Regions from separate parts of the Escherichia sp. HH091_1A genome, predicted to be linked through region 2. Evidence: predicted binding sites of a transcription regulator. Region 2 holds the regulator's gene; each other region holds the start of a gene.

Region 1 (4,876 bases), 1.4 Mb from region 2:
CATGTGCTGCGTCTGCGTTAGCTCACCCCAGTCACTTGTCGCCTTCCTGCAACTCGAATTATTTAGAGTAAATATTGCGTGCTGATATTAAGGCTAAGCGTGTGGGGAAATTTAAACTGTGAAAGAATTCACAAATAGCTGCGGTTCAGAATGTTATATCCGCAGCTTATTGACTGAAGTAATAATTATTCTCAATAATTAACAGGGGAGGGACAATATTAACGATAGAAAATAAGATAAATAATCATACCAATAGATAAAATTCCGAAGCCACTATATGCCACTATATAAGCAAAGAAAAGTCCGGGATTTTTTGCTCGCCAGACATACACCGGTTCCGCTGCATTTTTAACCCGTTTATCAATCGCGCCTGCACGCCAGCCTTTCCATGCTTCGCGAAAACAAAATATCGGGATAAGGAAAAAAACGGCAACCACAAAAAACTGCTGTACATCCATAACTACTTTCCTTGTTTCTTCTGTAATTCAAGTAACTGTTCGGGCGTGACGGCGGGATACCCCTGTGCATCTTCCGGCACCTGGTGCATAGCCGGAATAGGCACAAGCGGCCCTAAAAAGCGCGGTTCACGTTTAAAAATATAAAGGTCAGCCAGCGCACCGAAACGGGCGGCAAATTCGCGAATACGTACTGACAGCATATCTTTTGGCGACGGTACGGCATAACACTGGGCCTGAATCCCCATATGTAGCGCTATAAATAATGCCCGCTCACAGTGGAAACGTTGGGTGATAATAATGAAATCATTAGTATCAAAAACTTTGCGTGTACGGACGATGGAATCCAGCGTACGAAAACCTGCGTAATCGAGGACAATATCTGATGGGTCGACACCTGCGGCGATTAAATCTTTGCGCATGGTCTTTGGCTCATTATAACTTTGCAAAGCATTATCGCCGCTCAGTAATAGATAATTTACCTTGCCGCTGTTATAGGCATTAATCGCTCCTTGAATACGGTAGCGATAATACTGATTAATTACGCCAGTACGATAATATTTTGCTGTGCCGAGCACCACGCCGACCTGGCGGTAGGGGAGATCCTGCAATTCGTCGTAGATATAAGGCGCGGTTTTCCAGCTCATCCAGCGATCGAGGCCGAGCACAGTCAACAGCAGCAAGCCGATCAGGACTAACAGGCTGTAGAACACGCGCTTTAACATGCAGGAGACTCGATCTAAGGAAAATTTCCATCAGGCTACTTTACCCGCTGGTTTTGCGCAAGAAACGGCAAACTGTTTGCCGGGATTTTCGACACCGGGAGAGAGCTGGCAAGTATGATGCGACGTTTATCAGTGTGTCAGACCTGAAGGCGGCCGGATAAGGCGTTCACGCCACATCCGGCACCAGGCTTAAGCGAGAAGCACGCGGTCGATACTGTGACAGCCGAGAGCTTTCAGCGTTGCGGAGGTGGCATCCCACTGAATCAACGGCGCATCGGCTTTTTCTGCCAGAACTGCGCGCTGGATATCCGGGTAATCATAACCCTTGAGATTCAACAGAATTAACGCCCCCTGCAACGGCGGCAGAGTCGGATTGAATGCGGCGTTTTCAGCGTAGCTGCCGCTGAAAATACGACCGTCTTTACATTCCAGCGCGACACCGCTTGGCGACTTACTGTAAGGCATGTGCGAACGGTTTGCCGCCGCAATCGCTGCCTGAGAAAGCGCATCACCAGTCAGCGCATAGCCGTGATCCTGCTCGTCCATCAGCAGCGTTTTAATCTCCAGATCTTTCGGCCCAAAGGCATCCGGCAGATAGTCACGCAGCGCGTGTGGCGCGCGGCCCGGCAGGTGAATACGCAGATCCAGACCGCTGTTCAGTTCATTCATAAACTGACGGCAGTGACCACAAGGCGTGTAGTTAACGGTGATGGCTGCGAGCGCTTTTTCACCACTCAACCAGGCGTGGCTGATCGCGCTTTGTTCGGCATGAACGGTTTGCTGCATTGTCGCACCAATAAATTCCATATTGGCACCAAAATACCAGGTTCCGCTCACACCGCGCGCGATTGCGCCAACATTAAAATTCGACAATGGCGTACGCGCACAGGCCGCCGCCAGCGGGAGTAGTGCGAATGCCAGCGCGTCTTCGTCCAGCCCCGTTGCGCTCTTCAGCGATGAGACTTGCTCCCCGGTCAACAAAGCGGGGAAGTACTTGTCTGCCAGAATAGGTTCCAGTGCAGATTGCAAGTTATCCGCAAGTTGGGCAAAAGCGGTTTGAAAACGTGGATGCATGGCGTTGCCTCATAATCATGTAATGGGATAACAGTTTACGAACCCGTTATGGCTTTATATGTGATCTGAATCTCATTAATTGTGCAACGAATGAAACTTACATCAAAAATGCGCGACACATCGCAAATTTTAGCCCATTACTGCCAGAATAATCGGGAAAAGGAAGGGTGCGATCAGCGAAGTAATAATCCCGCATAACACCAGCGCCAGCGAACTAAATGCACCTTCCTGATAATCCAGCTCAGCACAGCGTGCCGTACCGAGGGCGTGCGAGGCTGTCCCCATCGCCAGACCGCGCGCTGCTTTGGTGCGAATACGCATCGCATTAAGTAACGTATGACCAAACACTGCGCCCAGAATACCGACGAAAATCACGCAAACTGCGCTGATTGCCGGAATACCGCCAATACTGCCGCCAACCGCCATTGCAATAGGCGTGGTGACTGATTTCGGCAGGATTGACGCGGCAATTTCCGGGGAAGCGCCCATCAACAATGCCACGGAAGTCCCCGTCACCATCGCAACCACGCTGCCGATAAAACAGATGGTGATGATCGATTTCCAGCGCGCGCGGATCTGGTGTAGCTGCTCATATAAAGGATAGGCTAGTGCGACAACCGCCGGTTGCAGCAGATCGTTTAGCACTTCGCTACCTTTAAAGTAGCTGTCGTAAGAGATGCCGGTCAGCATTAAAAAAGGAATGATCACCACCATTGCAACCAGCAATGGGTTAAGCAAGGGAAACTTATACCGCGCCGCCAGTTTGCGGGCGGCAAAAAAGACAATTAACGTTAGCGGCAATGACCACCAGATATTTGCCATCATTCTTCTGATCCTTTCTGACCTACGACTTTACGTTCACCGTGCACCAGTTGCGAACTCCAGCTCACCACCAGAAAAACCACCAGCGTACTGACTGCACAGGAAACCACTACCGGACCAAACTGTGCGCGGAGCAAATCAAAATATTGCATGACGCCTACGCCAATCGGCACAAACAATAGCGCCATATAGCGAATCAGTACGTAGCACCCCGGATTGACCCACTTTGCCGGAAGAATTTGCAAGGCCAGCAGGACAAACAAGATCAGCATCCCGATGATGCTGCCCGGAATGGTTACCGGTAGCAGGGAAGCAATGAAAATGCCTGCATACAGGCAGGCATAAATCAGGATAAAAGCGCGTAAATATTGCCAGATAATGTTCAGTGTCTTACTCATAATCAACACCCCAGATGAGATGGATTCATCATACAATTAATTCGTAAAACGTGCTACCGATCACATTAAGAATTCTCAGCATAGTTGAATTACAGGGAAGTAACATCGGGCGAGTGCCCAGTTCAGCACACTAATTCTGCTGTAAAAAGTGCAGAAACTGACTTAAAGCATAAGAAGGCGTTTCGTTATTACGCCAAAACACACCGACGCTGCCTTTCTGTTCAATCTTTGGCAGGTTGAGGATCACCAGTTGCCCCTGGCTGGCATAACGTTGCGCCAGGCGTAATGACAAAATAGAGATCATATTGCTGCTTTGTAACAGGTTGGTACTGACGTTCATCGACGCCGACTCAATCGTGTTTTCTGGCAGCATCACGCCGTGGTCTACCAGCGCATTATCAATGCTGATGCGGATGGGGGTACCTGTCGGCCAGACTATCCACCGCCAGTTAGCAAGATCATTCCAGCTGAGGGTGGCGTATTTCGCCAGTGGATGCTCAGGACGGGCGACAAAGCATACCGGCTCGGTGTAGAGCACGCGATAATTCAGCGGCAATTGCAACGCGCGACCGCCAATTCGCCCAACCACCACATCGACAGAACCTGCCAACAGATCTTGCAGCAATGGGGTCATCACCTTCTCTTCGATATTCAGGTGTAGAGTTGGCATCTCCTTGAGCAAATGCAAAATCGCCTGGGATACGCAGTCAGTGGCGACGGGAGAACAGCCAATTTTCAGACTGCCGACCAGTCCACCTTGTTTAAAGCGAGCCAGTTCATATTGCGATCTTTCCATGTCATTGATTAACCGTTGGGCATGTTGCAATAACAATTTGCCGCCTTCGGTCGGACGAAGCCCTTTGCTGTGCCGCTCAAAAAGTGTGAGTCCGATCTCATCTTCCAGTTGTGACAACCATTTCGAAAGCGCGGGTTGGGTGATATTCATCATCCGTGCGACATGGGTCAGATTACCCTGTTCACCCAGCGCCACCAGCATTTGCAGGTGATGTAGTTTTAGTTTTTGCGCCCAGTTCGCCATTTGCCATAACCTCCAGGTTATCTCTCTGCCCGAAATGCCATTGTACATCTCATCTCTTTAATCACATTATCGCAACATATACAAAACAAAAGAAACATCTACCTTACCTGCACTGAGGCATTTACTATGACTCAACGACGTGATTTACAAGCACTGATCGATGCTGCTCCGGTCGGCAAGATGCAGTGGCGCGTTATCATCTGCTGTTTTCTGGTGGTAATGCTCGATGGTTTTGACACCGCGGCTATCGGATTTATCGCCCCTGATATTCGCACTCACTGGCAACTCACCGCAGGCGATCTCGCCCCGCTTTTTGGCGCGGGTCTGCTGGGATTAACCGCAGGCGCACTGCTTTGTGGCCCG
Region 2 (4,876 bases):
TAAAACCGACCGTCGCCCAGCCGTAGTTTTTGCGCAATATCAGGTAGCTGGCGAGGGTGGTAATCAGCATCAAGGTCAGGGTGTAACCTTCGGGAATTTTAAAGTGCAGGGCAACGCCCGCAATGATTAACCCGACCACGGTTCCCACAGAACGGTTCACAATCCTCAGACGGGTTGCGCCGTAGCCATTTTGCGTTACCAGCAATACCGTCATCAGGATCCAGTACGACTTCGGCAGATGCAGTGCGGTGCCCATCAGGCTGGCAACGCTTAACATCACACTCAGTCGTCCAGCATTGCGTAGCGCTGGAGATTTCAGTGACAGATAACTTTTTAGCGCCGGCAGTAACGGCATTCGCCGCTGTTTATCGGCCAGTAAATCACGGGCATAGAGCGGTTTTTGGGTGCGCAGCACGCGGGCGATGCGGCTGAAGTGCCAATAGCAGAATTGCCCAACCGGATTATCCGGATGCTGGCGGGCGATTTTTTCCAGTGCGCCAATTTGTTTTTCCATCGTAAAGCGCGTCGGCAGGCGATGGTAAAGAATGTCATCAGCCAGCACGCGCAGGCGAGTGGCGACAGTTTGCGCATTCCAGCGGATAACTTCTTCTGCATGGCTACGCTCGACCAGCTTTTGCACCTCTTCCGGCTGATGCAAGCTGACCGAAATATGTTCCTGTAAATCCAGCGCCTCTTGGAAAATACGCAGCATCCGCTTGTAGTCAGTATTATTTTGCGCGGAAAGCATATGCATTTGCTGATAGCACTGAGTAATTAAATCGACCGCTTTTTGCTGGCGCACCAGCAGCGGCGGCAATGCTTTTTCAGGATCGGTGTGCTGGGTGAGTAGGCTGTATTTAGCTTCGCAATAATCCGCCAGTTCACGGTACAGCAAGCTTAGTGACTCGCGTAGCGGTTGTTCGCGCCAGAGCCAGAACCAAAACCAGTTAAACAGTCCGTACCACAACGTGCCCAGCGCATAGATCAGCAACGGTTCCCAGACTGGCATGTATCCCGCCAGACTGAGGGTAAAAATGGCGGCGAGCAGCGATGCGGGAAGCAATTTTGCGTGCAATGGCCCCAGCTCAGCAGTGACACCAAGCACCAGCGTTAATCCGGTCAGCAAAAAGGGCAGGGGAACATCTTTTGCCAGTAGTAGCTGTGTCAGCAAGCTACAGGTGGCAAACAGTGACGCACCAATGATTAAGCGTTTGAAAAAACGTTTATGAGGCGTATCAAGGCCCGCAATATTGCAACAGGCTGGAACGAGGGAGAAGAGCAGACCGAATCGTAATTCGCCAAGCATTAACCCAACGGCCACGGGCAAACATAGCACTAGCGTTTGTCGTAGTGCATAGTTGATATCGGGGTGATAAATCAGTCTGCGCCACATCGGGGGAAACAAAATGGCGCGCTACTCAGTAACGCGCCACTCCGACGGGATTAACGAGTGCCGTAAACGACGATGGTTTTACCGTGTGCGGAGATCAGGTTCTGATCTTCCAGCATCTTCAGAATGCGTCCCACGGTTTCACGAGAACAGCCGACAATCTGACCAATTTCCTGACGGGTAATTTTGATTTGCATACCGTCCGGGTGAGTCATAGCATCCGGTTGTTTTGCCAGGTTCAGCAGAGTCTGTGCAATGCGGCCCGTCACGTCGAGGAACGCCAGGTTGCCCACTTTCTCTGAAGTGACTTGCAAACGACGCGCCATCTGTGCAGAAAGACGCATCAGAATGTCCGGGTTTACCTGAATCAATTGGCGAAATTTTTTGTATGAAATTTCAGCCACTTCACAGGCGGTTTTCGCACGTACCCATGCGCTACGTTCCTGGCCTTCTTCAAACAGGCCCAGTTCGCCAATAAAATCACCCTGATTCAGATAGGAGAGGATCATTTCTTTACCCTCTTCATCTTTGATCAGCACTGCCACAGAGCCTTTAACGATGTAGTACAGCGTTTCCGCTTTTTCACCCTGGTGAATAAGCGTGCTCTTGGATGGGTACTTATGAATGTGGCAATGAGACAAGAACCATTCGAGAGTCGGGTCTGTTTGCGGTTTGCCAAGCACCATGCGCGGTTATCCTCTGTTATAAGCTTTCTCCAGAGCCAGAAAACGCCGCTGTCTCTGGATTGCCGAAATTGTGCTTCCCGCTACCTGGGAAGGGGCTATCAACTGTACTGCACGGTAATGTGACGTCCTTTGCATACATGCAGTACATCAATGTATTACTGTAGCATCCTGACTGTTTTAGCATAGCTTTCGCTTTGTGTCTCCTGGTGTCTCGCTTCAGCATGACCCAGGTCGCCTTCCGTTGCGCGATTTGGTTAGTACGCGTACTCTGTCAGGAAAATTGACGCAGTGGAGTAGCAAAAATGCAAGCGCGAGTGAAGTGGGTCGAAGGGTTAACTTTTCTGGGCGAGTCTGCCTCTGGTCACCAGATTTTAATGGACGGCAACTCAGGCGATAAAGCGCCAAGTCCGATGGAAATGGTGTTGATGGCGGCGGGTGGTTGCAGTGCCATCGATGTGGTTTCGATCCTGCAAAAAGGGCGTCAGGATGTGGTCGATTGTGAAGTAAAATTGACCTCTGAACGCCGCGAAGAGGCACCACGCCTGTTTACGCACATTAATCTGCATTTTATCGTCACCGGTCGCGACCTGAAAGACGCAGCGGTTGCGCGTGCGGTTGATCTCTCTGCTGAGAAATATTGTTCAGTGGCGTTGATGCTGGAAAAAGCGGTGAATATTACTCACTCGTATGAAGTGGTTGCCGCGTGATTTGATGTCAGGAGTACGATGCCGGATAATTGTTTATCCGGCATATTAGCAGAGTTACTCGATTTTCTTTCCTTCCATCAATCGTTGCACCAGTGGCAGCATAATTAACTCCATTGCCAGACCCATTTTACCGCCCGGCACCACTAATGTATTGATGTGGGAAATGAATGAGCCCTGCAACATCGCCAGCAGCCAGGGGAAATCGATCCCTTCCAGATTACGAAAATGGATCACCACAAAGCTTTCATCCAGTGATGGAATGCCCTTTGCTGCGAACGGGTTTGAGGTGTCGACAGTGGGAACGCGCTGGAAGTTAAGATGGGTGCGGGAAAACTGCGGCGTGATGTAGTTGATATAGTCTTCCATTGAACGTACTACTGAGTCCATCACCGCTTCTCGTGAGTGCCCGCGCTCGCTGGTGTCGCGGATCAGTTTTTGAATCCACTCAAGGTTAACGATAGGCACTACGCCGACCAGTAAATCCACATGCTGCGCAACGTTATGATGTGGCGTGACGACGCCACCGTGTAGCCCTTCATAAAACAGTACATCAGTGGGTTCCGGTAAAGGTTGCCATGGGGTGAATGTTCCCGGCACCTGATTCCACGGTACGGCTTCGTCGTACGTATGCAGATATTTGCGTGATTTTCCTTTGCCGCTCTGACCGTATTCAATGAAGGTTTGTTCCAGCAGGCCGAAGTCGTTCGCTTCGGGGCCAAAGTAGCTGATATGCCGCCCGGCATCACGCGCCTTGCGGATCGCCATGTCCATTTCCGGGCGCGTGTAACGGTGAAAACTGTCGCCTTCCACCTCAGCTGCATGCAGATTTAACTGCGCGAATATTTTACGAAACGCGAGACTGGTGGTGGTGGTCCCCGCGCCGCTGGATCCTGTTACCGCAATGACCGGATGTTTGGCAGACATAGTAACTCCATGACTTAGCTATCATTATTATCTCGTCCGCCGACGGCTGCAGGTTATTCACGAAACTGACTGCGCGGCATGATATTGACCGTTTCGTGCAGCTCCGACCATACCAGCACCGCTTCTCCGCACTGTAGCTGGCGTTTGACGTCGGCGACTTTCTGTTCAAGTGTACGCTCATGTTCACCATAATCGGTGCCTTCGCGTAACACAAAACTTTCAATTAAATTTTCCAGCGTTTCGGGGGAGAGTTCTTGCCACGGAATCAACATGATTTCGCCTCCAGATACGTTGTTAACCAGTCAGGAATGCGTGACTCCAGCCACATTTGCGGATGAAATAATGTACCGCCAAGAAAGCCAACATGACCACCATGTTCAGTCAGTTGATACTCCACCTGCGGGGGGAGATTTTCCGGTTTCGGGATCACCTGATGATCCATAAACGGATCGTCTTTGGCGTGAATAATCAGCGTCGGTTTGGCGATCTGGTTCAGCATCGGCATGGCGCTACACTGACGATAATAGTCGATAGCGTCAGCGTAGCCATGAATTCTGGCGGTGATCAGATCGTCAAATTCACGGATGCGACGTACCGATTTTAACTGTGCGAGATTAATCGGCAGCGTACCGGGATAGGCTGCCAGTTTGCGCGCAGCATTGGCTTTTAACAGGTTCAGCAAGTAACGCTGATAAACGCGGGAAAAGCCCTTTTCCATATGATAACTACAGGCTTCTAGCATAAATGGCGCGGAGACAATTACCGCTGCATCAATCGGGAGGTTATTACCTTCTTTTGCCAGCAAACAGGCGAGCATATTACCGCCGAGCGAATAGCCGACGGCAGCCGTTGGCGCATGTCCAAATTCGCGCTGCAGCCAGCGTAAAAACCAGCTGGCGTCTTCGGTTTCGCCCGAATGGTAAATGCGGTGCATACGGTTTGGTTCACCGCTGCATCCGCGAAAATGCATCACCACGCCCAGCCAGCCGCGTTTTTGCGCCGCCTCGACCAGACCGTGGGCGTAAGGGCTATTGAGGCTGCCCTCCAGCCCGTGAAACACCACTAAACGCGGTTTATGGTTCGCCTGGGCAGGGTCTTCACTCCATGCGAGATCGACAAAATCGCCGTCGGGCAACTCCAGTCGCTGCCAGTGCGGGGTGAATTTCACC
Region 3 (4,876 bases), 1.8 Mb from region 2:
TAACAGCCCGTTTAATCCGGCATGATTAGCCAGCAATCCCATAAAGGTTGTTGAATCAATGCTGCCAAGCGTCGCCAGCTGCCAGAAAATATATGCCACCAGGGGGATCGCACTACCGGTTATAAACACCCAGCGTAGCTTACGAATATTGCCATCCATATAACTGACAATGCTCGGCACGCTACCGTGAAAACCAAACGACGTAAAAATCACTGGGATTGCAGACAGTGCCAGCCCCTGTTGCAACGGCAGGGTTAAAAGATTCACCTTATGAATATGCGGAAGTAGCAGTACCAGCATCACCACCAGAAAAATAATTTTGGCGCTGAACAGAAAACGGTTAAATAAATCGACCAGCGAAGTTCCGACACAAACCACGCCACCGGCAACAAAAGTGAACAACAGCACGCCAGCGGTTGCCGACATTGAAATACCTGTCCAGTCGCTGATGCTGGAAGCCAACAATTCACCAGCACCACTGATGTATGCCGCAGTCAGAGCATACATTAAGAACATCATACTGAAGCCCGTCAGCCACTGACCGTAGCGTCCCAGATAGCGTTTTGCCAGCGTGCCCAGACCGGTATCTGCCGGGACATGCTGGTACACCTCCAGTAGTAATAGCGCCGTGTAGCACATCAACGCCCAAAGCCCAATCAACAAGATTAACGTGACGCTAAAACCAACACCTGCCGCAGCCAGCGGCATTGCCAGCATGCCTGCTCCAATTGTGGTTCCCGCCACGATAAAAACACTTCCCAGAGTTCTGTTTTTCACGCTTTCTTCTGTCCTGACGATCTTTATGAGTGATATCTGCGGCGCAGGTTAAGGCATAACGGCTGCTTCGTCAAACTGGCGTTACATATGGTGTAAATATAAATGTACAATAAAATGCGTTCAGTCCTGCGCTGGCGCAAAGTCTTGGTAAGCGGCAATCGCTACGCTAGCCTTTTTTTGAGGAGGAACGATGGACTCTATTCACGGTCATGAAGTGTTAAATATGATGATTGAATCAGGTGAGCAATATACGCATGCCAGTCTGGAAGCTGCGATTAAAGCGCGTTTTGGTGAACAGGCACGTTTTCACACCTGCTCGGCAGAAGGGATGACAGCGGGAGAGCTGGTAGCGTTTCTGGCAGCAAAAGACAAATTTATACCTTCGGAAGACGGTTTTTCAACCGATCAGAGTAAGATTTGCCGTCACTGATTTGAAACGGCGGCAGAAAACCTGCCGCCGGAAAGCATTAGTTTTGTGTGTCGAGGGTAGAGAGTTCTTTGTCGATAAAATACAAACCTTCGCCGCTTTTGCCTGCAAGGCTTAATTTATCAATAATCGATTTGAACAGTTTCTCTTCTTCATGCTGCTCAGAAACATACCATTGCAGGAAATTAAATGTTGGGTAGTCCTGATTGGTCATTGCAGCATGAGCCAGTTCGTTAATTTTCTGCGTGATTAATTGTTCGTGTTTATAGGTTTCCTGGAATAATTCATCAAGTGAAGAATATTCAGCAAACGGAGATTCAACGGTATTAATACGCGGTAAGTTGCCGGTATCAGTCAGGTAATCAAACAGACGCTGCATATGCGTCATCTCTTCCTGGGCGTGACGGCGCAGGAACGCGGCAGCACCTTCGAAGGTATGATAGCTGCACCAGGCGCTCATTTGCTGATAAAGCAGTGAAGAGTACAGTTCCAGGTTCATCTGCTCATTAAGTTTTTCAATCATTTCTGGTTTCAGCATGATAGTGCTCCACAAAGGTTATATTTGTTGCTGTGGCGTCACTATAATTTGTTATTTTATTATTTGCAAAAGGTAAAATATAAACTTCATTTATTAAAAATACGAATGGGAATAAAACGCATTACTGATATTTATTTAATCAGCGAAGATCCCCCTCGCTGATTAAAACATTTAGAGAAAGACAGGGAAGGCGGAATGATGGCACTGATATGACAAAGTGAATTCCGTATTCAAACATAAGGAACCCGCAAAGAGGCTACAGTTGCCTACTGGCTGACCAAAGGGGATAGCGTGGGTATAGCCTTCCTGCTGGCATGCGCGATCGGCGATCCCGCGACTGATATAACGATCGGTACGGGCATGCTGCAAAAAAGCCTGATCATAAACCAACCGAACAATACCTGTTGCCGCGTCAACTTCGCCCACATGAGCCTGGCGAGTAACTGTGCACCCCGCCAGCGTTATTAATGAAAGAGTCAGAATCAGAAGTCTCATGGTCCAGCCAGAAGAGTAAAAGAAAGCAGTATTTTACGCGTTACAGCGCTGCGACAATGGCCGGAAAAGACGCCTGGCAGGCGCTATTTCTCGCCATCTGTATGTGTCAGAAATGGGGGGGCTGCTTTTTGATTATCATTTTTATAACATTAAAGGGGTATTTATGTGATTTGCATCACATAAAGATTGATTTTTGTGATGATTGTCATATTATAAGTGCAAAGACAATAACACCTGCATAACAAATAGTCGGAGTGCCGCGATGAAACTGCGCAAGATCCTGAAAAGTATGTTCAATAACTATTGCAAGACGTTCAAAGACGTACCGCCAGGCAATATGTTCCGATAACAAAAAACCTGCTCCGGCAGGTTTTTTTGTGTCCTGATGACGGTGGTTGTGACTATCGCTGAAGAAGTGAAGCCGCTACTATAACGGCTTTCAAAATGCTATCAGGAGTTTACGATGTCCCAGCCGCTGAATGCCGATCAGGAACTGGTTTCTGATGTGGTTGCTTGCCAGTTGGTTATCAAACAAATTCTCGACGTTCTGGATGTAATCGCGCCCGTTGAAGTTCGCGAAAAAATGTCCAGTCAGCTGAAGAATATCGACTTTACTCACCATCCCGCTGCCGCAGACCCGGTCACCATGCGGGCAATCCAAAAAGCCATCGCGCTGATTGAGCTCAAGTTTACCCCACAGGGTGAATCCCATTAAAAAAACCGCTGCTTCAAACAGATGAGGCAGCGGTTTCTCAAAAACTTCATCGGCGCAATGCATTAGCGCCGATGATGATCAATGCAGCTGATGCGACACGACATTCAGAACATGTTGGTCGGTCTGCACAGGGCACATACCCGCAAGTTTCGCACTGCGCACTTCTTCAAGAATGGTTTGCAGCAACAGGCCATCATGCTGCTGCTCTTTTTCCAGATCGCGCAGGAAATTGACGGTTGAATCATCATTCAGTTCTTTAGCTTCATCGGCTAACTGTGCCAGCGTGCTTGAACGTTGCTCGTATTCTTCCATCGTTTTTTGGAAAAGTTCTTCCAGTGAGTTCAGTTTTTCACCGGGAACATCAATGGCTTTAACGATGGGAGTAGCGCCGACACTCTTCATAAAGTTAAACATGCGCATCATTTGGGTCACGTTACTCTGTGCCTGGGCGCGAAGGAAAGTGGCGGTGCCGTTCAGACTCTGTTCAGAACACCAGTTACTCAGGTGAAGGTAGAGATTGGATGCGTAAAACTCGCGGTTCATTTGAGAGTTGAGTTTGAGAAGCATTCCAGCGGTTGCCATACCTAATATCCTTATATCCAGAAGTGGAGAGGTGCAAGATAAATCAAAACACCATAATTACTGTTTGCAGAATAATTCCTTTCTGCCGGTCCGAAATGTGATCGTGGAGTCAATTCTGACGATGATCTGAAATAAGAATAACGTCTGAACGGGTATAAGAAAATGCTTAAATCATCAAGTTTATATATTTTTACATTTCATTGATGAAATCAATGTAACTGCAATGAATTTTAATGATGATGCTTTTTGTATCTTGTTGATATTAATAGGGGGATTTGAATTCATGATGAAGCAATGATTTTTTAAAACGTTTTTTCATTTTTGCGATAAGGCTCTCAGTATACGTGTTCTGTTAATTAATGAGCACGGTGATAATTAATGGCGAAATGAATGACGCTCATTTTCCACATCTTTGAATTGCGGTTATTACACCATTTCAAAAGCTCAACGCCAGGTAATGTGGCCAATTGACTGGTTAAAAAGAAGACGTTCCGTATGAGTACAAAACACAACAAGGATTTCCAGGCTAATCTTATGGATTAATCTGCTGTGTACTCGATGATTTGTCTGACAAATAAGCCTTTCTCTATGTCTTTTCCCGCTAAATTTATGCACGTTCTCACTGTAATTCTGCGATGTGATATTGCTCTCCTATGGAGAATTAATTTCTCGCTAAAACTATGTCAACACAGTTACTTATCTTTTAGTTAAAAGGTAATGCTTTGTTTTCCGATTAAATTAACGAGAGTTATTCGTTTTTGCCCTACACAAAACGACACTAAAGCTGGAGAGAACCATGCACAAATTTACTAAAGCCCTGGCAGCCATTGGTCTGGCAGCCGTTATGTCACAATCCGCTATGGCGGAGAACCTGAAGCTCGGTTTCCTGGTGAAGCAACCGGAAGAGCCGTGGTTCCAGACCGAATGGAAGTTTGCCGATAAAGCCGGGAAGGATTTAGGGTTTGAAGTTATTAAGATTGCCGTGCCGGATGGCGAAAAAACATTGAACGCGATCGACAGCCTGGCTGCCAGTGGCGCGAAAGGTTTCGTTATTTGTACTCCGGACCCGAAACTCGGCTCTGCCATCGTGGCGAAAGCGCGTGGCTACGATATGAAAGTCATTGCCGTGGATGACCAGTTTGTTAACGCCAAAGGCAAGCCAATGGATACCGTTCCGCTGGTGATGATGGCAGCGACCAAAATTGGCGAACGTCAGGGCCAGGAACTGTATAAAGAGATGCAGAAACGTGGCTGGGATGTCAAAGAAAGCGCGGTGATGGCGATTACCGCCAACGAACTGGATACGGCACGTCGCCGTACTACGGGATCTATGGATGCGCTG

Evidence for each region. The regulator CRP, encoded in region 2, controls carbon source genes, mostly activating them, when cyclic AMP is high. The targets are predictions, from matches to a motif close to ATGTGANNNNNNTCACAT.
Region 1: a site for CRP is predicted at 2,313-2,330, ahead of cdd (cytidine deaminase). Genes of this name have one in related genera too.
Region 3: a site for CRP is predicted at 2,401-2,418, ahead of azuC (stress response protein AzuC). Genes of this name have one in related genera too.

What each region holds. Positions count from the first base shown of each region.
Region 1 covers NZ_AP025747.1:2,728,884-2,733,759, reverse strand. The annotation lists gene QUF14_RS13875 (DUF2542 family protein) at 219-458, opposite strand; gene sanA (outer membrane permeability protein SanA) at 461-1,180, opposite strand; gene cdd (cytidine deaminase) at 1,370-2,254, opposite strand; gene QUF14_RS13860 (CidB/LrgB family autolysis modulator) at 2,384-3,079, opposite strand; gene QUF14_RS13855 (CidA/LrgA family protein) at 3,076-3,474, opposite strand; gene QUF14_RS13850 (LysR family transcriptional regulator) at 3,605-4,513, opposite strand; gene mhbT (3-hydroxybenzoate transporter MhbT) at 4,640-4,876, shown strand, end outside.
Region 2 covers NZ_AP025747.1:4,116,534-4,121,409, reverse strand. The annotation lists gene QUF14_RS20765 (YccS/YhfK family putative transporter) at 1-1,393, opposite strand, end outside; gene crp (cAMP-activated global transcriptional regulator CRP) at 1,444-2,076, opposite strand; gene QUF14_RS20755 (OsmC family protein) at 2,379-2,783, shown strand; gene QUF14_RS20750 (phosphoribulokinase) at 2,838-3,707, opposite strand; gene QUF14_RS20745 (YheU family protein) at 3,761-3,979, opposite strand; gene QUF14_RS20740 (hydrolase) at 3,973-4,876, opposite strand, start outside.
Region 3 covers NZ_AP025747.1:2,347,945-2,352,820, reverse strand. The annotation lists gene tyrP (tyrosine transporter TyrP) at 1-777, opposite strand, end outside; gene QUF14_RS11785 (YecH family metal-binding protein) at 968-1,207, shown strand; gene ftnA (non-heme ferritin) at 1,245-1,742, opposite strand; gene QUF14_RS11775 (YecR-like family lipoprotein) at 1,914-2,237, opposite strand; gene azuC (stress response protein AzuC) at 2,500-2,586, shown strand; gene yecJ (DUF2766 family protein YecJ) at 2,701-2,952, shown strand; gene QUF14_RS11760 (non-heme ferritin-like protein) at 3,031-3,534, opposite strand; gene araF (arabinose ABC transporter substrate-binding protein AraF) at 4,331-4,876, shown strand, end outside.